3 regions of the Bacillus cereus group sp. BfR-BA-01430 genome follow, and region 1 is predicted to be linked to each of the others. Evidence: riboswitches for the same ligand, from Rfam matches in the RefSeq annotation. Region 1 holds a riboswitch; each other region holds the start of a gene.

Region 1 (7,857 bases):
TTATTAGTTATGGGAACGTCCTTAAAAGTACAACCAGTCGCATCGTTTCCGCAAATTGCAAAGAAAGAAGTAGGAGCAACCACTATTTTAGTAAACGAAGAATTAACGGGGCAAGAACATCATTTCGATTATGTATTTCAACTTAAGATTGGTGACTTTGTAAAGAGAATATAAAAATTTACGAAATCCTTTTTCAAAAGAAAAAGTAATAAATGAAGTGAAAACAGCCGTGTTTCAATATGAAGCACGGCTGTTTTTTTATGAGTATTTGCTTCTATTAAGAAGCGGTGTTGGTTTACTTCGTGTAAGAAAGAACCTTTTTATTTTTTGATGGCTAATCCATACACAAGTGTTTCACTAGGAGTCGTAATACTAAAACCAGTCGTTTTATAATCGAGCTTGAATGTATCGCCTACATATTCTTCTGTAAATGAATCCATTTGAATAACGAGATGTTCATCTTCATATACGACTTCATCTGCACAATAGGAATCAATAATGAAATCAATATCGACAAAAATACTGCAAGAGTTTGTCATTGTTCCTCGAATTCGGATGATTTTTTTAGTATCGGAACTGAATCTTTGGATTGCTACTTTTGCTTCGTTAGTGATACGAATGTTCATGAAATCCCAACCTTTATATATGTTCTTATTTGTATTATGACAAAAACATACGAAATGAGAAAGGGGATAGATGTATAATGATGGTACTGTAAAGATTCATGCTACACATAAATCTTCTCCATTAAATATAAATGATTAAAAGGAAGAGAGAAGAGATAAAAAAATACCAGCAAACATAAGTATGCTTGCTGGTATGCATTCATTATAGTTCACATTTATCAAGTGGAATGATTTTTGTTTTCTTTACAAATTTATAACTAAGCCAAATGATAAGGAAGAGTGGAAGTCCAATATAGGAAACGAGTACGCCGTTCCAATCGATAGACTCGCCCATAAATGCGCCATAATTTTGTCCTAAAATAACGATTAAGCAAAGTGCAAAGGCGAAGATTGGGCCAAATGGGAACCATTTTGCTTTATATGGTAAATCATTCAAGTCTTTCCCTTGGGCAATATATGCTTTACGGAAGCGGTAGTGACTAATAGCGATTCCGACCCAGGCAATAAAACCGGACATACCGGAGGCGTTTAATAACCAAACGTATACAACACCATCTCCGAATAAGGAAGCTAAGAATGCTGCGCTACCAACTAATGAGGTAGCGATTAAAGCATTTACTGGTACACCGCGTTTATTTAGTCTTCCTAAAAACTTCGGTGCCTTCCCTTGACGGGCTAAATCCCAAAGCATACGAGTAGAAGCATACATTCCAGAGTTTCCGGCAGATAAAACAGCAGTTAAAATAACAGCGTTCATAACAGAAGCAGCGAAAGCGACACCAGCTTTTTCAAATACAAGTGTAAATGGGCTCACGGTAACATCGCTTGCAGCCAGGCTATCTGTTGTATAAGGAATCAATAATCCGATAACAAGAATAGCGAAAATATAAAATAGTAAAATGCGCCAAAAGATAGAACGAATTGCTTTTGGAATGCTGCGCTCTGGATCAGAAGTTTCACCTGCGGCTACACCTAATAATTCAGTTCCTTGGAATGAGAATCCAGCTGCCATAAAGACACCGATAATAGCCATAATGCCGCCGTTAAATGGTGCATCTGCAACTGTGAAATTTTTAAAACCGACTGGTTCTCCGCCCATAATGCCGAAAATCATCATAAATCCAACGACTAAAAAGAGAATAACAGTTGCTACTTTAATGAGTGCAAACCAATATTCTGCTTCGCCAAATCCTCTGACGGATAAATAGTTTAAAAGAAACATAATAGCTAAACAAATGGCACTCCAAATAAGAGAAGGAGTATCGGGAAACCAAAATTTCATAATTAATGTTACAGCAGCAAGCTCTGCTGCAATTGTGATTGCCCAGTTATACCAATAATTCCAGCCAAGTGCAAATCCAAGTGATGGATCAACGAATTTTGTTGCGTACGTGCTAAAAGACCCAGCGACAGGCATATATGCTGCTAATTCAGCTAAGCTTGTCATTAAAAAATAAACCATAATTCCAATTGCGGCATATGCGACAAGTGCGCCGCCAGGACCAGCTGAGTGAATAACACCGCCGCTGGCAAGAAATAAACCAGTACCAATTGTACCACCGAGAGAGATCATTGTAAGGTGACGCGATTTCAGTCCTCGTCTCAGTTCACCTTGATTTTTTGTGGATTGTTGCGTTTTAGAGGTAGCTTGATCTGCTATATTATTCATGTGTAACACTCCTTTTTTTAAGATAGGAAGGAGCGGGGGAATATAAAAAACCGCCAAAGGACTTTGGCGGAACGTTTCAAAATAACCACCCCATCATACCCTTCCGTTAAGATAGCTCCCCACGTTTACACGGTATTTTGTAAACGTGACAGTTCTGTTCCTATTCGGAGACAGCCCCAACTTATATTCCCAGAGAAGAAATATAAACTTCGGCAACTTTTCCTTTCAAGCGGGGTCATAGACATTCTCTGTGCCTCATCCGCCTTACTCTTAAAAGTCGCAACCTCTACCTCATCGGATTGATGAGGATTTGTTTATTGCTATGATTTTTAATATATGGCAATTGTAATGACTTTCTGAAAATATTGCAAGGGATTTTTGTAGGAAATAATCAAAAAAAGTTGGTTATTGTATCGGAAACATTTTCAAAACTCCGCTCAAACCTATTTTGTATGTAAATAGAATGATAAAAAAGTTATTATACAAATGTTTCGCAAAAAAGAAGAGGAAATCCTTTAAAAATTAAAAGAAAATTCAGAAAAAGATAAAAATGACAAAATATTTAATTTTAAAAGAAAATTCGTTATTTTTTGATATACTTCTTAGGAAGCATATTGATGAAAGGGGAAAGAGAGATGTTTTGTATATTTGCTTTTGTTAAGGTAGATCAATTTGTATAAAAAAGGGGAATGAGAATGAGTTTAGAAACAAAAAGATTAAAGATTATACCATGTACAGAAGAAACGCTCTATATGACGGTTGAACAAGGATACGATAACGGACCACATATTGAAAATTATGTTCAGAAATTAAAAGAAGATGCTTCCTTGCTGTATTGGGGAAGTTGGCTTGTTGTTCGAAAAAGCGATGGTAGGATGATTGGTGACATTGGATTTAAAGGTGCACCAAATAGACAGAAAGAAGTGGAAATTGGATATGGGTTTCTTGAGGAATATTGGAACAAGGGATATGCAACGGAAGCAGTAGGAGCACTGGTTCGCTGGGCATTTCAGACTTCAAAAGTTGAAACAATACGAGCTGAAACACTTCATAATAATATCGGGTCCATTCGTGTGCTAGAAAAATTAAATATGAAACAAATAGGCAAAACGGAAAAAATGATAAAGTGGCAATTAAGATAGCGTAGAATAAATAAAAAAGCATGATCCTTTAAGCGGTATCATGCTTTTTGTATTAAGGTAATATTTGTTTTTGGTCAGTTGGATAGTTAACGCTTTGTTTTGTTAACTGGGAGTGATTGCGAATAGATAAAAATAGAGCGATGATAACAATCAGTCCTACAGCAACATAAGAAAGTATAATAATCGTTGGATCTAATTGGAATGCTGTAAGAAGTGTTCGAATGTTTGTGAAGATAATAAGACCACCAACAAATACGCCAAGTAAATGAGACGGTACAATTCGAACTAACCATGCTGCAATCGGAGCGGCAATAATCCCACCTAGCATTAAAGCAAATACCCAAAGCCAGCTTACTTGTTCCCATCCTAAAGAAATGAAAAATCCAATTGTCGCTGCTAAAGCGACAGGAAATTCACTCGTATCTACAGAACCAATCACTTTTCTTGCTTCATTCCCACGCGCGAGAAGCACGGGTGTAGTGATAGGGCCCCAGCCTCCGCCGCCAGTTGAGTCAACGAATCCCGCAAATAAACCGAGAGGAATCAGTTGTTTGCTAGACATACGTTTGTTAGATGAAACGATTTGTTTTTGAATAATAAATCGTAATAAAATGTAGACACCTAAAGTGAATAAAAATAAAGAAATGTATGGTTTAATTACATCACCAGGTAAATTGCTTAAAAAACAAGCACCGACAAAAGCGCCAATTGCTCCTGGTAATGTAAGCCTTGAAACAGTATATTTATCGACATTTCCAAAGCGTAAATGGGAAAATCCAGATGCGGCTGTTGTGACCACTTCAGCTAAATGAACGGAAGCAGAAGCAACGGCTGGTGCGATTCCAAACATTAATAATAAAGAGGTAGATGTGACCCCATACGCCATTCCAAGTGCTCCGTCAATCAATTGAGCAAAAAAACCAATAATAGCAAAGACAATTAATTTCTGCATATATAATCCCCCTAATAATAAATGAAAAAGGCGCTTTTCTCGTGTGAGAAAAGCGCCTTTGGTTTTTCCAATCAGCATAATATAAATTTTTTTATTATTATAATGCATATTAAACTCATAAATCAACTAGGTTTTGAAAAGTTTTTTGAATTGATTGAAATAACGGAATGGTTATATAATAAAAAGATGTAGATTAGAGGAGGGAAAAGCGTGTTAGCATTTGATCATCTCGTTCATGCTGTTCGATGTACACCAAAAGAAGCGGAAAAACAAATGAAGGAACTCGGATTCCATACGATGCAAGGCGGAGAACATACAGATTGGGGAACGTGGAATAGTTTATGTTATTTCGATTTATCTTATATTGAGTTTTTAGCAATGCAAGATGAAGAGAAAGCGAAAGTAGCAAATAATCCACTTGTTCAGGAAACGGTTGCGAAATTACAAGAGGCGGAAGGGCTGCTGCAAATTTCCATTCGGACAGATTGTATGGAAGAACTTGCGAATCGTTTGGAGAAAAAAGGGATAAACGTAATGGGGCCAATGGAAGGAAAAAGAATGAGAAACGATGGCCGTCTATTAGAATGGAAAATGTTATTTGTGGAACAAGAAGAAAATGGTCCAAAACTCCCTTTCTTTATACAGTGGGGAGATCATGATGAAAGTAGAAGAGCTGACTTACAGAAGGCGGGAATCATCGCTCCCCATCATAATGAAGTAAAAGAAATGAAAACCATTTTTTACGCAGTGAAAAATGCTCGTGAAACAGTGAAACGATGGAAAGAGCTCCTGGAAGTGCAAGCAAGCTCTTCGGATATTCATCAAGAATGGAATGCGATTTGCCAAAGTGTATCATTTGGAAATGTCAGAATTCAATTTTGTGAGCCTATTGGTGAAGGATTCGTTCAAAAGCAGTTAGAAAAAAATGGGGAATATCCTTTTGCAGTGGAATTACAAGGAACGCATCATCATAAGAGTAAAAAACAAGTGTTAGGTAGTGTATACATCTATTAATCGGGGGAGTCGATGTGCAAGAAGTTTTAACTGAATTAGAAAAACGATTAAATTGGCCTCATATCGTAAAGTGTACCGTTATTTCAAAAGGATTTTCGCTAGATCAAAAGTATAAAATTGAACTAGAAAACCGTGAGCGTTATTTTATAAAGGTATGTGATCGTGTAGCTCGTAAACGTAAACAGGAAGAATACGGATATATGAGTCGTTTGGAATTATTAGAGGTGCCAATGCCAAAACTACTTCATTTTGTAAATCTTGATTCATGCAATCGATGTGTACAAGTGTTTGAATGGATGGAAGGAGAAGATGGAAAAGATATACTTGCCAAATTGACTGAGAAAGAGCAATACATAGCTGGAAAAAGAGCGGGAGAAGTATTAAAGGCAATTCATACTGTGAAGGAAAAGAATGTAGAAGAATCTTGGGAAACGTTACGGTGGAATAAATATAAGAAATACTTGCAAGCATTAGAAGAATATGAGACTGATTTTATTGATATAAAACGAGTGTTAACTTTTGTAGAAACTCATAAACATTTATTACAAGACCGTCCGGTTGTATTTTTACATGACGATTTTCACCCAGCGAATCTTATGTTTTATCATAATGAGTTTCGTGCTGTGATTGACTTTGCAAGATTTGATTTTGGAGATCCAATTCATGATTTTTATAAATTACCTTTGTTTACAGTCGATACGAGTGTACCATTTGCAGTTGGACAAATTCACGGATATTGCGAGGGTGAACCACCGCTTCATTTTTGGAAGTTATATGCCTTGTACGCAGCAATGATTTTCCCCGCAGATATTGTGTGGACACATCGAATCACACCTAACTTAGTAGAGAAAATGAAAATAAGGTTAAGAAGAATTGTAGAAGAGCATAATGGTTTTACATCTTATATTCCAAATTGGTATAAACCTTTAATAAAGCTATAATAAATATAGAATAACGGGAGGCGTACGTATGGATAAAATAGCTGTTATTTCAGATATTCACGGGAATATGCCAGCGTTAGAGGCGGTACTTGCAGATATTCGCTTAAGAGGAATAGAACGCATTTTTTGTTTAGGTGATTTAGTAGGGAAAGGCCCGCAATCTAGTGATGCAATTGAAAAGATTCGTACAGAATGTGAGTATGTTGTAATGGGGAACTGGGATGATTTCATCACAAAGCCGACTGAATTTGAAACGTTAAAGTGGCATCAAAATCAGCTTTCAGAAGAACAGATGGATTATTTAAGAGGACTGCCGTTTTCAATTGAATTTATAATGAGTGGAAAATTGATTCGGATGTTTCATGCTTCGCCTAGAAGTGTATATGAAAGAATTCAGCCGCATGCTTCAAGAGAAGAGCGGATGAGCATGTTTGAAAATAGTAATGTTACAAAAAACATCGAAGGTGACAGAAAGCCAGATGTTGTTTGCTATGGAGATGTCCACCAAGCATTTGTCCAAAACTTTAAAGGAAAAACATTATGTAATGCTGGGAGTGTAGGAAATCCTCTTGAGATTACACAAGCTTCTTATTTAATCTTTGAAGGTATATATGATCAAAAAGAGCCAGCGAGTTTTTCGATTCAACTTGTCCGCGTCCCATATAACATTGAACTTGCGATACAGATAGCAAAAGAATTTGATATGCCAGAAATTGATGCTTATATACAAGAATTGACGACAGCTCAGTATCGCGGATTAAAAAAATAGATTCATATATGTAAAAGAGAGGTATATTCTGAAATAATAATATACAATTTTTAATATGTGAATTATAATGAATACATATTTTAAAAAACTCCTAGGATAAAGAGGAGGAGGTAGTATGAATAAAAAGTTTAGAATATTGATGAAAATTACACCGCCCTTTAGTATCGTTTTCCTGTTCATCGGTTTAACAATCGGGATATTGGGCGTATTCGATCAGAATGTAAAAACGATAACCGCATCATTATTCATTATGATTCAATCTGTTCTTGCTCTCCTATATGTGAAATCTTTTAAACAAATATGGGGAAACAAGCTATAAATAGAAAAAAGCGCAAGGAATTCCTTACGCTTTTTTCTATTTTAGACAAGTTTTCATTGCACGATGTAAACGAGAGATTCCCTCATCTATTTGATTGATGTTTACTTTTCCATATGACAATCGAATATAGCCATTCTTTGCACCGAAAATACTACCGGGCATAAAGGCAATACCTTGTTTTAAACTTTGCATAATAAGTTGTTTTTCATTAATCGGTTTCTTTACTTTTCCCCATATATAAATTCCACCATTTGGATTGGAAAAAGAAAGGTAGTCTTGAAGATAATAGTTTAAGGAATGAACAAGAAGATCTCTTTTTTGTGCTAGTTGTCTTCGCAGTTGTTCCATATGCGTATGGAACGGAACGGTCTCAAAAAACTGTTGCATGAGCCACTGCGGGAGTATACTCATTCCTAACTCCATTT
Region 2 (7,857 bases), on a different contig from region 1:
TATGGAGAGAACAAAAAATAGGCCGACTGTGACGGGGGATATAAGTTCGAAGACAGTACTGTGGCTTGGAATATTGATGACGATTTCTGGTTTAGTATTTCTTGCGTTAACGACATATTTAGCAGCAATACTAGGGTTTTTAGGTTTATTTTTATATGTTGTACCATATACAATGTGGAGCAAAAGAAGAACCATTTACAACACAGAAATCGGAAGTGTTTCAGGGGCAATGCCGCCGCTTATCGGTTGGGCTGCTATATATCCGGATGTAACACATCCAGCTATTATTGGTCTTTTTATTATTATGATTATTTGGCAAATGCCTCATTTCTATGCAATAGCGATTCGTAAACATAAAGAGTATGAGGCTGCGAACGTTCCGATGCTTCCAGTAGTGAAGGGGATTAAAAGAACATATATACAAACAAATGTGTATTTAGTTATTTTAATTATCATAAGTATTCTTTTAGGATCATTAAGTATTGGCCTTATGCTAGTATCGCTTCTGTTAAGCATTTTATGGTTGGCTTTAAGTATTTATGGGTATAAAAAAATGGATTCAGAGAAATGGGCAAAATCATTGTTTATTTTCTCGCTTTTCCATATGACGATTTTATTTTCCACAGTTATTATTTACGCTCTTGTAGGTATCTTTTTTGGAAGTTAATTTGCAAATAATAAAAAACAATTTCCACTATATAGAAGAGGAAATTGTTTTTTATTATGTTCATGTTGTTTTCTTTCTATAGAATTGCTACTTTATAGAAAGGTTATGGATTTGGAAGTGTAATATGAATCTTTTCTACCTTTCCATAGTTTTCTTGCCTTTTCAAATGATATGGAAAATATTTCACGTGTCATAGTGTAACAAAATCATAATGAGCTAGAGAAAAAATAACAACAAAGAAACATTCTTTGCTGTTATGTAGCAAGTCTATTTATTCATTTGTACCAATGGTTCCACTTTTGCCATAAATGCTTGGTGAATTGCTTCTACACCATCTACTAAATGTAGACGATCAATAACAACAGATATTTTCATTTCAGAGGTGCTAACCATTTTAATATGAATGTTTTCTTTTTTTAATGTAGAGAACATATGGGCAGCGACGCCTGGATTAGACACCATGCCAGAGCCTACAATGGATACTTTCGCAAGATGATTTTCATATTCTACAGATTCATAGTGAAGTGTTTCTTGATTTTGTTCTAATACTTCTAATGTTTCTCTTAAGTCACTTGAGTGAATAGAGAAGGATAGATGCACAGTTCCTTCATTTGTAATACTTTGAATAATAATATCAACATTAATATGGGCCTCTGCTAATGTAGAGAAAATCGTTGATAATGAGCCATGTTCTAATCCTTTCATTGTAACGCGTGTAATATTATCTTCAAATGCAATACCTTTTACGATTGATTGTTGTTCCATGTTACATTCTCCCCTTACAATTGTTCCGTTTTCTTGTTCCATACTGGAACGAACTTCTAATACGACATTATGGTTTTTCGCAAATTCAACAGCACGCGGATGTAGGACACTAGCCCCTAAGTTGGCAAGTTCTAACATTTCATCATAAGAGATTTCATCTAATTTATATGCACTATTTACAACGCGTGGATCAGTTGTGTAAACACCAGTTACGTCCGTATAAATATCACATTTTTTTGCTTTAAGAGCAGCTGCTAATGCAACAGCAGTTGTATCAGAACCACCTCGACCTAAGGTTGTAATTTCTTTTTCTTCACTTAATCCTTGGAAACCAGCTACGATAACAATTGTCCCTTCTTGTAAATAAGATTGAATTCGCTCTGTGCGGATATCAGTAATGCGGGCCTTTCCGTGCACAGGTTCAGTTGTAATACCAGCTTGCCAACCTGTTAGTGAAATAGCTTGATATCCTTTTGTTTGCAATGCCATTGTTAAGAGAGAAATTGTTACTTGTTCACCAGTTGTCAGCAGCATGTCTAATTCGCGCTTACTTGGATTTTCTGTAATAGAAGTAGCAAGTGCAACGAGTTCGTCAGTACTTTTGCCCATTGCTGAGACGACAGTGACGACGTTATGTCCTTTCTCGTATTCCTCGATAATTAAATGAGCGACATGTTGAATGCGCTGAATAGTTCCGACCGAAGTACCGCCGAATTTTTGCACAATTGTTTCCATAGTTCATTCCTTCTTTCAGCTTATTTTTGACAATAAATCAGGAAATGTAATGTAGGAGAGTAATGTGAAAATCCCCAATATTCCTGTAGTTACCGGACAGAAAAGAAAAAACACCATCTCAAATAGATGAGGATGGTGCTGTTACAGGAAAAGGGAAACAGAAAACGGAGCTAATAAAAAAATCGCCAAAAAAGGAATATCATTATAAACATGATATTTCTTTTTTGTAGATAGCTCTTCATATATACACGTCTGTATATATGACAGTTCTGTTTCTATTCGAAAACAGCCCCAATCGATAAATGCAGAGAAATTTATCGATTTCGGCAACACTTCCTTTCTTCTAAACTCATTGACATCTCTGTGTCTCCTTTAGAATAATCATAAGTGCTGCAACCTCTATCTCACGTTTTAGGCGAGAGTGTTTCAGTTATGAAGTTGTTGGTAACATTTGTTTTATAATAATTTAAATTTTTCGAGGAATCAAGTTGTTTATTTAAATTCGGAAAATTAAAATTTTTTAGGTTTGCAAGCAGTGAAAAAAGAGGGGATTACAAATGGAAAATGTATGACGTGCTCAAGTACCAATTAGTCAAATAACGATTTGATTTTAAAGTTTAGCATTCAGATAAACTATTCTTCTTTTAAAATATAATTTCTCATTAAAATAGAGAGATATATCGTTTTATGTTAATTTTAAAAATATAGGGCTAGATTAGTTGTTTTTAATAACGTATACTTTTATCGTTAGCTAATTTATCTCGTAGCACAGGGTATTTTTTATCTCCCTCTTGTAAGAAGAGGAAAGTGTGAATTAGTTTGATAGATGAAATGCTAGTATTTTATGAAAAAAGGAGGCTAGTTAACACGGGACGAGTAAGTACATAACGTGTTAAAAGTAAGATGAAAAAAGTAATTTCTAATGTTCTAGCAATGACAGCTGCACTACAAGTTATAATGGTTCCAACAACCTCATTTGCGGCAGAAAAAGGATTTCCAGATGTACCAAAGAGCCATTGGGCATATGAGGCAATCAATGATTTAGCAAATCGAAACATAATTGCAGGTTATGACAACGGTAAATTTGGAGTGGGAGACAGTGTAACGCGTGAACAAGTGGCTGCACTTATTTATCGTACATTGAAACCAGAAGCGAAAACAGAATATAAAAATCCATATCATGATGTAAGTGCAAGTACAACAATGTTTCCAAATGAAATTTTAGCTTTAACGGAGATGGGAATCTTTACAGGGGATGAGAACAAAAACTTTAGACCAAAGGATTCATTAACTCGCGCTGAAATGGCAATGATTTTACAAAGAGCTTATCATTTAAAAGTAAAGGCAAATCATACATTTCATGATGTGGATCCAAATTCTTGGGCGAAAGATGCAATTAGTGCGTTGCAGTCTAACGGACTGGCAGAGGGAGATGGAACGGGTGCATTTTATCCATCAAAAACTGTAACACGTGAGGAATACGCACAATTTTTATTCAATGCGGAACAATCGTATTTAAATTTAGATTTAACATTAGCTTCTAATGTAACAGCAGAAGAAATTGATAATTTTCTTAAGAAATCGCGTTCTGATAGCCCGTTAATTGGCCATGGGCAAGACTTTATTGCAGCGCAAAATGAACATGGTGTAAATGCTCTTTACTTAGCGGCACATGCAATTTTAGAATCTGGATATGGAAGATCTGAAATTGCGTATCGTAAACATAATTTATTTGGACTACGTGCATATGATCGCGATCCATTCTATCATGCAAAATATTTACCAACATATCGTGATAGTATTTCGTATAATGCTAACTATGTGAGAGAGCGTTATTTAGAGGAAGGTGCAATCTATAATAATGGTCCAACATTAGTTGGTATGAATGTGAAATATGCATCCGATCCAGAATGGGCTGGAAAAATTGCTGGTTTAATGGAGCGTATTAAGCCGTTTGATCGAAATGATTATAAAAATGCCAACAGATTACCGAAAAACCCACATACATTAGATGTTGAAGCGTTAGGAAATGAAATTCCATATAAAGATTTAGGAAACAAAGAAATTACTGTTCAGGCATCTGGAAAGTATTATCAAGTGCCATATCCATACGATTTGAAAATTAAGAGTATCCCAAATATTACACAAAATGAAATGGGAACATTAGCGAATGGATTAAAAGTAACAGTTCATCGTGAAGATCCAAATGGATGGGTAGAGTTTTCAATGAAAGATAAGCAAGAAAAATATTGGACATTGAAAAGTAATTTAAAAATGTAATAAACGAAAAAGGTGTTTTCTCCACAGAAAACACCTTTTTCGTTTGAAAAGATTGTTATTCTTCAGTAAATATAAATGTTTGTTGCATCTTTTTACTTTTACTTTCTGGATGCCCGTTGTAAGTAAATTCTTTTTCTTCCCAAGTCATGACAACTTTAAATGTATGGCTAGTAAAATATAGTGGGAAGACCATATAATCAAAACTTGTATGACTTTTTGAGACATTTGTATGTGATGCGGTAGGTTTAAATGTAGTTTTAGCTGATGGATCATTACCAAATATTTCTATAGATACATTTGATACATCTTTACCGATATTTTTAACGAATAAACTATATGTATCATAGACACCTTGCTTCGGTTGTATCGCTTGTTTGTTTGAGTTGTAAGATTTATCAATTTCGATATACCATTGTTTAGACTTTGAGGCAACAGGAAGTTCTTGAAATGTAAAGGCACTTACTTGTATAGGAAATACTATACAAAGAAGAGTAAGTAAGAAAATTATTTTTCGTTTCATTTTACAAAGCCCCTATTCTTTTTATAACTTTATTTGTTATTATTTTCTATTTTTATCATAATATACTATATATTTAAAGAGGAAGAGTAGGCCGAGGGAATGTGATCTTACTTGTAGAGTAAGGAAAAAATAAATGTATATTTTGATTATTTTGCACACCGATGTTTGAGGTGAATAGGAATAAAAGAAAATAAGAAGGGAGAATATCTTTTGAACTTAAAACATGAGAAACGTATGAGGTCAGAAATAGCTGATAAACCTTATTTGACTAAAGGATGGGGCTATGTTGCAGCTCTTGCGCTATTGCCGTATGCAATTTTAAAATCGCTTTGGGCATGGGGAGTAACGGTAGGTCTTACAACAAAACAAGCTATACAAAGTGTAGCAGAGTTTGGTAATACATTAAAGGAAGAATCTTCCTTTTTATATACTATCGGAATAGACTTCACAGCTGTCTTAGCAATACTTGCATCTTTATTTGCTTTAGCGCTCGTGACTTCCTGGGGAGAGAAGCTACCGAAATGGTTATTAATCATATCAGGATGGTCAGTTGGGGGATTAACAGTTCTAGTTAGCTTCTTAACAGCTCTTCAATTTTTAGGAGTGCTTCCAAAAGGATACACCGAAGGATTAGCCATTTGGGTGTATGTAGTCACTTACGGAGGAATGTTCTTGTGGGGAGTAACTGTATTTCTCGCGACTCTGTCGTTTCAGCATCGGATTAAAAACAAATCGTCTGAAAAAGAAATGTAGAAGTTCTAAATTTGAGAAAAGAGCAAAAAGAAAAACTAATTTTAAGTGAAGTCAGTGAAGTATTAAATAAAGTTCCAGTAGAATATAGAGAAGTAGGAAGAGAAGAAATAGAAAAGAAATCCTTCCATTTTCAAATGATGTGAGGCATTACGCAGAAAAGAAAATGGCGAAGAGTTTCATAGATTTATATAAGGCAAGTGTGCCAATGATTTTACTATGTAGCTTAGCTATTCTCGTGTTTTATGAAGGACACTTTTTCAGAAGAAAAGTGCAAAAAAGTAAATGGAGAATTAGGATTGGAAAGGGGAAGAACATAAGGTGGAACAGAAGTCTTAAAAGTGTTGCTTTTTTCTTGTTTCATATCTTATAATGAAGACTATTTTAAATGGGTAAAGACGATTTTGATATCAAAATCGTCTTTTTTATATTATGAAAAAACGATTTTGATGGAAATCAATTGAATAGAGATAAAAATAAAAAAATAAGAAGCATTAGAGATATACTGTAGTCACAAAGGAAAACACAAAAAAATTTGAAGAACAACTTAGGGAATTTAGAGGAAACAAACAGGGAGAACTAAGAAAGGTAACGAGTGGGAAATAAAAAATATTAGTATTTAAATTCAAAATATAAAAATAGGAGTGTTTAATTGTGCCAGTAAGAGTATATGATTATCAAAATAGTAAAACCCCATTAATGTTAGGTTTAGTCGAAAATGTATTAGAGAAAGAAGTATCAGGCAATTATTTTTTAGATACAGATTGGTTAAAAGGGCCGAGCATTTTAATTACATTAAGAGAAAAGGAATCAGAGGAAAGACTTGCTGATCAAGTAAAACAATATGTTGAACATTATAAAAATGAAAATAGTGTAGATCCAGTTGTTATCGAAACGATAAAGAGAAAATATGAAAAAGAACAAAAGAGATTAATTGATCTTGAGTTAAGAACAGCTGAAAATATTGAGATGCAAGATGATGGAGTAGTGGAAATAGGAGAGGGAAAAAGTGGTGTTTATAACTCTGAATATCACAGACAATTATTTAATAGATTTAGATTTTTGATCCAGCCTGTTAATAATAAATTATTAAAAGAGATTAGTGATATGAATGAGAAGGAACGTACAAAATTATTTACGGAAATGTTTCTATATATTGCTACTTTATTTAACGGAAATATTACTCAGGGATACATTTCTTATCTATCTCATGTTATGGGCTTTTTCTCAAGATTAAAACTTGAAGGACATGATGAAAATGTTAAAGAACGATTTGATGATTTATATAACAAATTGTTTAAAGAAGAAATTATAAATTACACTCCAGAAACTAAATCAGCTTTACGTGAATGGAAAGAAGTATGGAAAACTATTAGTGATGATATGAGGGCTGATTTCAAAAAAGAAAAATTTATTGATGACAAAAACCTTGATTTAAACATTCAATATCAAATGTTTAAAAAGCATATTTCAAAGATGGACAATCCATTTCACAATTTGTTACTTGAAAAAGGAGATTTGGAAGCACTAATGATGTCAGATGAGATGATAATTTATCGAAATATTATTAATCTATTCTATATTACATTGCCATTTTTTGAACAAGGAATGTTAAAAAAACATTTTTATGGATACTGTGCAATTAAACATGTAGAAGAAAATTATAGCAATCTCCTTATGGAAATTTAAGTTTTAGAAATGAGGTATTTCTAATGGAAACACTGAATCCTTTTGTTTTGATTAGGACGAATTCAATTGAGAAAAAGTCAGTAGATATAAGTAATAAAATTGAATTTGAAGAACAAATAAAGAAAATATTAGAGTTAAAGGAACAATTTGATACATCGAAAGAAAAATTAATTAACCTATTAGAAAGACTCATTGAAGTCTCTAAAGATAATAAATTACTAAATATAAAAAGAGCCATATATAATGAAAGATTTAATAAGTTTGAAAAAATATTATTTGAGGTTACTTCTAAGCTAAATGAAGATATAGTGAGAGAACTTACAATATTTTATGAATTATGGATAAATTATCTGAATCATGAAACTGAATATGAAATGTTGTATGAGAATACCTATAACAATGCCAGAAGAAAAATGTATGAAGAAGTAAAGAATAGTAATGAAATAAAAAA
Region 3 (7,857 bases), on a different contig from region 1:
TTCCCATTTTGAATGGTAATCATATTATCTTTTACAACGCGTGACCCTTCGAGGTTCATTTTGCTCGGTACAAAATAGTACTGAAACCCAACTTGAATAACGTGAACTTCTTTTCCTTTTTTCTCACCTTGTTGAAAGCGGTCGCTCCGCTTATAATAAGCACCGTTATAGAAAACGGTATCATCGCCCTTTCCTGTTTCATACCACGGCTTCTCTATTCCAACAATATGATCATCAATCATCGTCTTGGCAACGAAAGGACCGGCGAGCTCAGCAATAACAAAAATAAATAACATCGCTAGCGCTGCAAAAATCGTACCTTTCACCTTCATTGCATATTGAAATAATCGCTTGGAAATACTCATATTTTCACCCCACCTTCTACCGGTTTACCTTGCTGTCTTTCAAACTGCTTTCGATACCATCCTCCATTTTTGACAAGTTGTTCATGCGTTCCTTCTTCAATGACCTCACCATTATCCATAACAAGAATCCAATCCGCATGTTGCACAGCCGATAAACGGTGCGTCGTTATAATAGTCGTTTTTCCGCTTCTCTCCGTTCGAATATTTTCAATAATCGCCGCTTCTGTTCGTGCATCAACAGCCGATAATGAATCATCTAAAATTAAAATTTCTGGATTTTGAATCACAGCTCTTGCAATCGAAATTCGTTGTTTTTGTCCACCGGATAAAGAAACTCCCTTTTCTCCAACGAGCGTTTCTAAACCTTCAGGCAAAAATTCTAAATCCTTTTTAAACGCAGCAATTTCAATCGCCTTCCAAAGCTCCTCTTCGCTCGCTTCTCTATTTCCAAATAAAATATTCTCCCTTGCTGTTTTTGAAAATAAAATATGCTCTTGTGGTACATACCCAATCCAACTTCGTACTTTTTCAGTTGAAATTTGATCAAGCGGCACATTGGAAATAGTAATGTTTCCTTCTCCAAGTGGATATTCACGAAGAAGCTGTCGTACAATCGTCGTTTTCCCGCTTCCTGTTTTCCCAACAATTCCAAGCGTCTCTCCTTGTTGTAACGAAAACGATACTTGCTTTAAATTTACTTTTGTCGATGAAGGGTAGGAAAAAGATACATGATCAAATTGAATCTGTTTCGGTTGCTGAATGGTCTTTGGATTCTGTGGATTTTTCACATCAGGCTCATACGCTAACGTCTCATTCACGCGATCTAATGAAGCATTCCCGCGCTGCATCACATTAATTAATTCACCGATTGCAAACATCGGCCAAATCATCATTCCTAAATAGACGTTAAACGAAACGAGTTCACCTAGTGTGATTGTTGATTGAAACACAAGATATGCCCCGTACACTAAACCAATTAAGTAACTAAGACCAACAAGCATTTTCACAGTTGGCTGGAATAACGCATCAATTCGAGCTACGTTCATATTTTTTTCGTACACATCATCTCCTAAATGTTGAAACCGTTCTTGATCTGCCCTTTCTTGAACATACGCGCGAATCACACGCACACCAGCAATCGATTCGAGTACTTTATCGTTCATATCTCCGAAAGCATCTTGAGCAATTGTAAATCTCTCATGAAGTTTCTTTCCATATACATTCATCGCATATGCCATAATCGGAAGCGGGATAAGCGCCGCAAATGTAAGCTGCCAACTAATGGAAAACCCCATCATAAATACAATCGTGAGCATATATAAACTAGAATCAACGAGCGTTAAAATCCCGAAGCCAGCTGTGATGGAGATTGCTTTTAAATCATTCGTCGCTCGCGCCATTAAATCGCCTGTGCGATTTTTTTGATAAAAGGTTGGCGTCATTTTCAGCAAATGCCCCATAAATTTTGAACGCATCGTTTTCTCGAGTACAAAAGCCCCTCCAAATAATTGATGTTGCCAAATAAAGGTCAAAACATATCCACCGATTGTAACTCCAAATAAAACCCAAATATACGTAATAATTGTTCCATTTGTTAAAGATCCTGTTTTTATTTGATCTATCGTTAAACCAAGCACTTTCGGAGGAATAATCTCAACGATATTGACAATTAAAAGTGCTCCAATTGCAATGCTATACCTCTTCCAATGTTCTTTAAAAAACCATCTTAACTTTTGTAATACTGAAAACAAGGTAATCTCTCCCTTCTCATTCCCGCTTGACTGCCATCACTTTTACATGTAAAAAACCATACATCACATATTTTCACCTTCTCTTTTTTATAAAGTGAAACTTGAATCAATGGGGATCTCCATCCCCCCTCACCAATCGGACTGTTACTAGCGGGATACGAGCCATAAAACATATAGGAATCCCTCATTTAAAGACAAAAAAACGCATACCGCCGCTTGACGATATGCGAAAATGCATAAAAGCGTACGTTACGATATTACGCAACGCACGCTTTCAAAAAACAAAAAAAGCCTTATCTTTCCGTACGGGTTGCGCAATGATATGAATGTTTCTTTTCACCTTTTACTACAGTTAACTTCATCATATTTACCATTACAATCATCACGCACACCTCCTTCTTTTATTTTCCATTTTTAATTTTATAACTTGATGGACTTTTCTGTCAATTGTTTTTTCACTTAATCATACAATAACCTTCCATCACAAAAAGATGCAATCCAAATTTGTTATACAAATAAACTTGAAAGATACTGTATTGATATAACAATGACATGTTCTATATGCGACTTAAATAAAGAAAGAAATGTTGATAAAAAGGGGTTATAAAATATATTTCCAATAAGAAATCGTTTTCACAAACATTTTATTTGAAATATATTCTGAAACCACCTACAATCACCATATACTCACTCTTACAAGTTGCTATTTTAGGAGGACGAATCATGACAACTAGCAATACGTACAAATTTTATTTAAACGGAGAATGGAGAGAAAGCTCTTCTGGTCAAACAATTGACATTCTATCTCCGTACTTACACGAAGTAATCGGTAAAGTACAAGCAATTACTCGCGATGAAGTAGATGAAGCGATTGCATCTGCAAAAGAAGCCCAAAAAGATTGGGCAGAAGCATCTCTGCAAGATCGTGCAAAGTTTTTATATAAATGGGCTGATGAGCTTGTAAATATGCAAGATGAAATTGCTGACATCATTATGAAAGAAGTCGGTAAAGGATATAAAGATGCAAAAAAAGAAGTTGTTCGTACAGCTGACTTCATTCGTTACACGATTGAAGAAGCGCTACATATGCACGGAGAAAGTATGGCGGGCGATAGCTTCCCTGGCGGAACAAAATCGAAACTTGCGATTATCCAGCGCGCACCACTTGGCGTTGTATTAGCAATCGCACCATTTAACTACCCAGTAAACTTATCTGCTGCAAAACTTGCACCAGCATTAATGATGGGTAACGCTGTTATTTTCAAACCAGCAACTCAAGGTGCAATTAGCGGTATTAAAATGGTTGAAGCACTTCATAAAGCTGGCCTTCCAAAAGGTCTTGTAAACGTTGTAACAGGACGCGGTTCTGTAATTGGTGACTACTTAGTAGAACACGAAGGCATCAATATGGTATCGTTCACAGGTGGTACGAACACAGGTAAACATTTAGCGAAAAAAGCTTCAATGATTCCACTTGTATTAGAACTTGGTGGTAAAGACCCTGGTATCGTTCGTGAAGATGCTGACTTACAAGATGCTGCAAACCATATCGTAAGCGGTGCATTCTCTTACTCTGGTCAACGTTGTACAGCTATTAAACGTGTACTTGTACATGAAAACGTAGCGGACGAGCTTGTAAGCTTACTAAAAGAGAAAGTTGCTGCATTATCTGTTGGTTCTCCAGAACAAGATAGCACAATCGTTCCATTAATTGACGATAAATCAGCTGATTTCGTTCAAGGTTTAGTTGACGATGCAGTAGAAAAAGGCGCAACAATTATCATTGGTAACAAACGTGAGCGCAACTTAATCTATCCAACAATTATCGATAACGTAACAGAAGAAATGAAAGTGGCTTGGGAAGAACCATTTGGTCCAATCCTTCCAATCATCCGCGTTTCTTCTGATGAAGAAGCAATTGAAATTGCAAACAAATCTGAGTTTGGCTTACAAGCAAGTGTCTTCACAAAAGACATTAATAAAGCATTTGCAATTGCAAACAAAATCGATACTGGTTCTGTTCAAATTAACGGACGTACAGAACGCGGTCCTGACCACTTCCCATTCATCGGTGTGAAAGGCTCTGGTATGGGCGCACAAGGTATTCGCAAGAGCCTTGAGTCTATGACGCGTGAAAAAGTAACTGTCTTAAACTTAGTTTAATCTTATATGTAGAAGCCGATCTAGTTTTAGATCGGCTTCTTTTTTTATTCAAGGCTATTTTCGTAAACATCGTTGTTTTTTATAAAATGAAATTTTTATATGATTTATTGTATAATATATATAGAATTATTTTGCAGATTAGCCGGAGGTCATTTTATGAATTTGCTTCATATCTCTTTTGTCATATTGATAATGGCAGGATTATTATTGGTTGTTTATGGATTACAGAAAAAATCCCAATTATCAATGTTCTTTGGTGGGATAGCTTTCTTAGCGCCAATATTTTATTTCATTAGTTGGTCTCCCGCTTTACCTTTTGTTGCTCCGATGGCACTAGTCATTTCATTTCTTGGGAAGAAAAAAGGGAAAGCCGCTTAACCAGACTCTTTAAAGGGTCTATTTTTTATGCACACTTTACCATTTCAACTGTTTTATAATTACGCTGAAACAAGCATTTACCTATTTCGAGCCAACGGAATTAATAAAGATTGCTCTCCAAATATTTCACAGCAAACCGCTGAATACGCACTAGCCACTCTAATCACAAACTCTTCTCTATAATCTGATTATTACTATATCCATTGACGTATAAAAATTCATTTGTTACCCTTGTTATGTTAATTAAATACATAAATCCTCATTCGTATCTCGGTGAGGTAGAGGTTGCAATCATTAAGAGTATCATTTCAGGAGATGAAGTGGCATCGATGAATAAATGAGAAAGGAATGATTGCCGAAGTAAGATGTGTCCACTATGCACACTTGCTGGGTCTGCTATTTAATAAATGCAGAACTGTCACAAACAATTGTTTGTGGAGAGCTATCGAGAGGTATGTCGTGGGTTTCCTATAAGATAGAAAGCACGTGCGACGATTGTCCGTGCTTTTTTTGTTTTGTACGAAGCTTACCTTACTTCCTTTTTGGAAGACATACATATCTCCTTGCTTGACATGGTTATACTAACTTTGGAGGTATTTTTTATGCAACAGAAAAAATGGGGCTTTTGGGTACTAACAGCATTTGTTGTCGGCAATATGGTTGGCGCTGGTATTTTCATGGTGCCAAGTACATTAGCACAAACAGCAAGCCCTCTTGGTGTTACGTTAGCTTGGTTAACAACCGGATTCGGTGTTTTAATGTTAGCTCTTGTTTTTGGTAATTTAGCAATTCGTCGTCCTGATTTAACGACAGGACCACAAAGTCACGCATACGCTTTCTTCTCATCACCTAAGAAGAAAAAAATGGCTGGATTCAGCATGGTTTGGGGCTACTGGGTCGCAAACTGGGCGAGTAATGTTGCTATTATTACATCTTTTGCAGGTTATTTATCGCTTTTCTTCCCAATTATGAAAGATACACGACTATTATTTACAATCGGTACTTTCGATGTGGAAGTTGGAAAGCTCATTACATTTTCCATTTGTTCTTTCTTATTATGGGGAACACATATCATTTTAACAAACGGTGTAAGTGGAGCTGGAAAATTAAACTTCTTAGCAACAACAACAAAAGTAACAGGATTCCTTCTATTCATCATAGTAACTTTATTTGCATTCCAAGCTTCAAAGTTTGGACAATGGTACACACCAATTGTTGATAAAGAAGGTGTCTCGCATGGGCTACTTTCACAAGTAAACTTGGCAGCTCTAACAACGCTTTGGGCATTTATCGGCATTGAGTCTGCTGTTCTTTTATCAAACCGAGCGAAATCCCCAAGAACGGTGAAACATGCAACCGTAGCTGGATTATTAATCACAGTTGCAATTTATTTAGGAATTACCATTTTAACAATGGGTGTTCTTCACATGGATCAATTGCAAGTTTCAGAACGTCCGTTAGCTGATGCATTAAATGCCGCTATGGGTCACGGCGGAGGAAAATTAATGGCGCTTCTTGCCCTTACTTCTCTCTTCGGTTCCATTTTAGGCTGGATTTTATTAAGCTCAGAAGTACCTTATCAAGCAGCAAAAGAAGGTTTCTTTCCTTCCTTCTTTGCAAAAACAAATAAAAAAGGAAGTCCAATTTATTCACTAAGACTGACAAATGTTATGTCACAAGTTTTCTTATTCTCAACATTATCAGGCACAATCGCTGAAGCTTATACATTCGTTATTACTGTATCAACACTAGCTTACCTCATTCCCTATCTCGTTTCACCAATCTTCCAGTTAAAACTAGTCGCAACTGGTGAAACATATAAAAATGAAATGCGGGCAAGAATTACAGATGGCATAGTCGCAGTTATCGCACTTTGCTATGCACTATGGGTGATTAAAACAGGCGCTTCTGATTTAAAAACATTCCTTCTCGGAATTGGTTTATTCGTAGTCGGCTTTGTCTTCTATCCATTAATGAATCGCGATACAAAACAAAATAAAAACGAGCAAGTTGCCTAAAGCAATTTGCTCGTTTTTATTTTCACCTTATAATAGAAATAGAGGTGAAAAACATGTCAATCGAATCGCTATGGAGCAGCCGCTTCCAACAACATATTCAAAATATCATTACATACTTTGCACGTATGATTAACGGTTTACTATATAGCTTTATCTTTATTTCATGCGTTGGTGCATACTATTATGCTCAGTTTCTAAAAACATCTCCTTCTAAAGGACTATCTTTCATACTCATAACGGCTGTACTTACCTTTATGATAACGAGATGCCCAATCCGCACATTGATTCAACGACCTGATGCTGTTTATTTGCTTGCACTAGAAGAGAAATTAACATCTTATTTCAAAAAGGCGCTTCTATATAATTACATCATTCAGCTTTTCCCGCTACTATTTACGTTCCTTATTCTCGTGCCACTTGCTATGCAATCATTACAATTAACTGTACCTTTCTTATGTACAATCTTTATTGTTTTAATGATTACGAAAGCATGGAACATGTACATACACTGGGCGTGGCGTGATCATGATGAAAAAAACATATGGCTGATCATTCGCATAGCTTGTAACGCCCTTATCATTTACATGCTGTTTTATACAGCAAATGTAATCGTATTAGGCGGATCGCTCTTACTTCTCGCTTTCCTACTTCTATATACGAAAAAACAACCTACAAAACGAATACCGTGGGAATACATCATTGAGCAAGAAGAAAAATTAGATGTTCGCTTTTATCAATTTGCTAGCATCTTCACCGATGTGCCTCAGTTAAAAAAACAAGTACATAAAAGAAAATGGCTTACCAGTTGGATCGAACCTTTCTTACATAAAAAACAAGCAACTTTCTTTTATTTAAATACGCTATCATTTTTACGCGGCAATGATTATTTCGGTATATATATTCGCTTAGGGCTGATTGGTGCCTTCACCTTATACTTTATACCAAACATATATGCAAAAGGCGCTATCACTTACGTCGTCCTCTATATGATTTCTATGCAGCTTCGTTCCCTTTGGAAATATTTTCCGGGAAATATTATTGTAGCATTGTATCCGATTCCTACTGAAGAAAGAATGAAGCAATTTCTTAGCTTAATTTCCATATTAATAAGTATTCAATTCGTAGTTTTTTCAGCTGTTATACTTGTTGCTACAGGACAATTTTTGCATAGCCTTATCATTA

The links. Region 1 has a riboswitch for lysine ahead of MR058_RS06760 (amino acid permease). Riboswitches for the same ligand answer to the same signal wherever they lie in the genome.
Positions count from the first base shown of each region.
Region 2: another riboswitch for lysine. It lies ahead of MR058_RS21405 (aspartate kinase); the one in region 1 lies ahead of MR058_RS06760 (amino acid permease).
Region 3: another riboswitch for lysine. It lies ahead of MR058_RS00485 (amino acid permease); the one in region 1 lies ahead of MR058_RS06760 (amino acid permease).

Region 1 is NZ_JAKUEW010000002.1:443,489-451,345, reverse strand. It holds gene MR058_RS06770 (NAD-dependent protein deacylase) at 1-174, shown strand, start outside; gene MR058_RS06765 (iron-sulfur cluster biosynthesis family protein) at 321-626, opposite strand; gene MR058_RS06760 (amino acid permease) at 829-2,295, opposite strand; lysine riboswitch at 2,400-2,592, opposite strand; gene MR058_RS06755 (GNAT family N-acetyltransferase) at 2,991-3,437, shown strand; partial or broken gene MR058_RS06750 (sulfite exporter TauE/SafE family protein) at 3,490-4,497, opposite strand; gene MR058_RS06745 (VOC family protein) at 4,600-5,403, shown strand; gene MR058_RS06740 (aminoglycoside phosphotransferase family protein) at 5,418-6,344, shown strand; gene MR058_RS06735 (metallophosphoesterase family protein) at 6,373-7,113, shown strand; gene MR058_RS06730 (hypothetical protein) at 7,229-7,432, shown strand; gene pdxR (MocR-like pyridoxine biosynthesis transcription factor PdxR) at 7,469-7,857, opposite strand, start outside.
Region 2 is NZ_JAKUEW010000022.1:25,428-33,284, forward strand. It holds gene cyoE (heme o synthase) at 1-667, shown strand, start outside; gene MR058_RS21405 (aspartate kinase) at 935-2,167, opposite strand; lysine riboswitch at 2,391-2,577, opposite strand; gene MR058_RS21410 (S-layer homology domain-containing protein) at 3,071-4,447, shown strand; gene MR058_RS21415 (hypothetical protein) at 4,503-4,967, opposite strand; gene MR058_RS21420 (hypothetical protein) at 5,178-5,720, shown strand; gene MR058_RS23365 (hypothetical protein) at 5,732-5,863, shown strand; gene MR058_RS21425 (hypothetical protein) at 6,372-7,406, shown strand; gene MR058_RS21430 (hypothetical protein) at 7,430-7,857, shown strand, end outside.
Region 3 is NZ_JAKUEW010000001.1:70,692-78,548, reverse strand. It holds gene MR058_RS00505 (ABC transporter ATP-binding protein) at 1-365, opposite strand, end outside; gene MR058_RS00500 (ABC transporter ATP-binding protein) at 362-2,116, opposite strand; gene gapN (NADP-dependent glyceraldehyde-3-phosphate dehydrogenase) at 2,840-4,279, shown strand; gene MR058_RS00490 (hypothetical protein) at 4,472-4,657, shown strand; lysine riboswitch at 4,929-5,110, shown strand; gene MR058_RS00485 (amino acid permease) at 5,260-6,675, shown strand; gene MR058_RS00480 (ABC transporter permease) at 6,729-7,857, shown strand, end outside.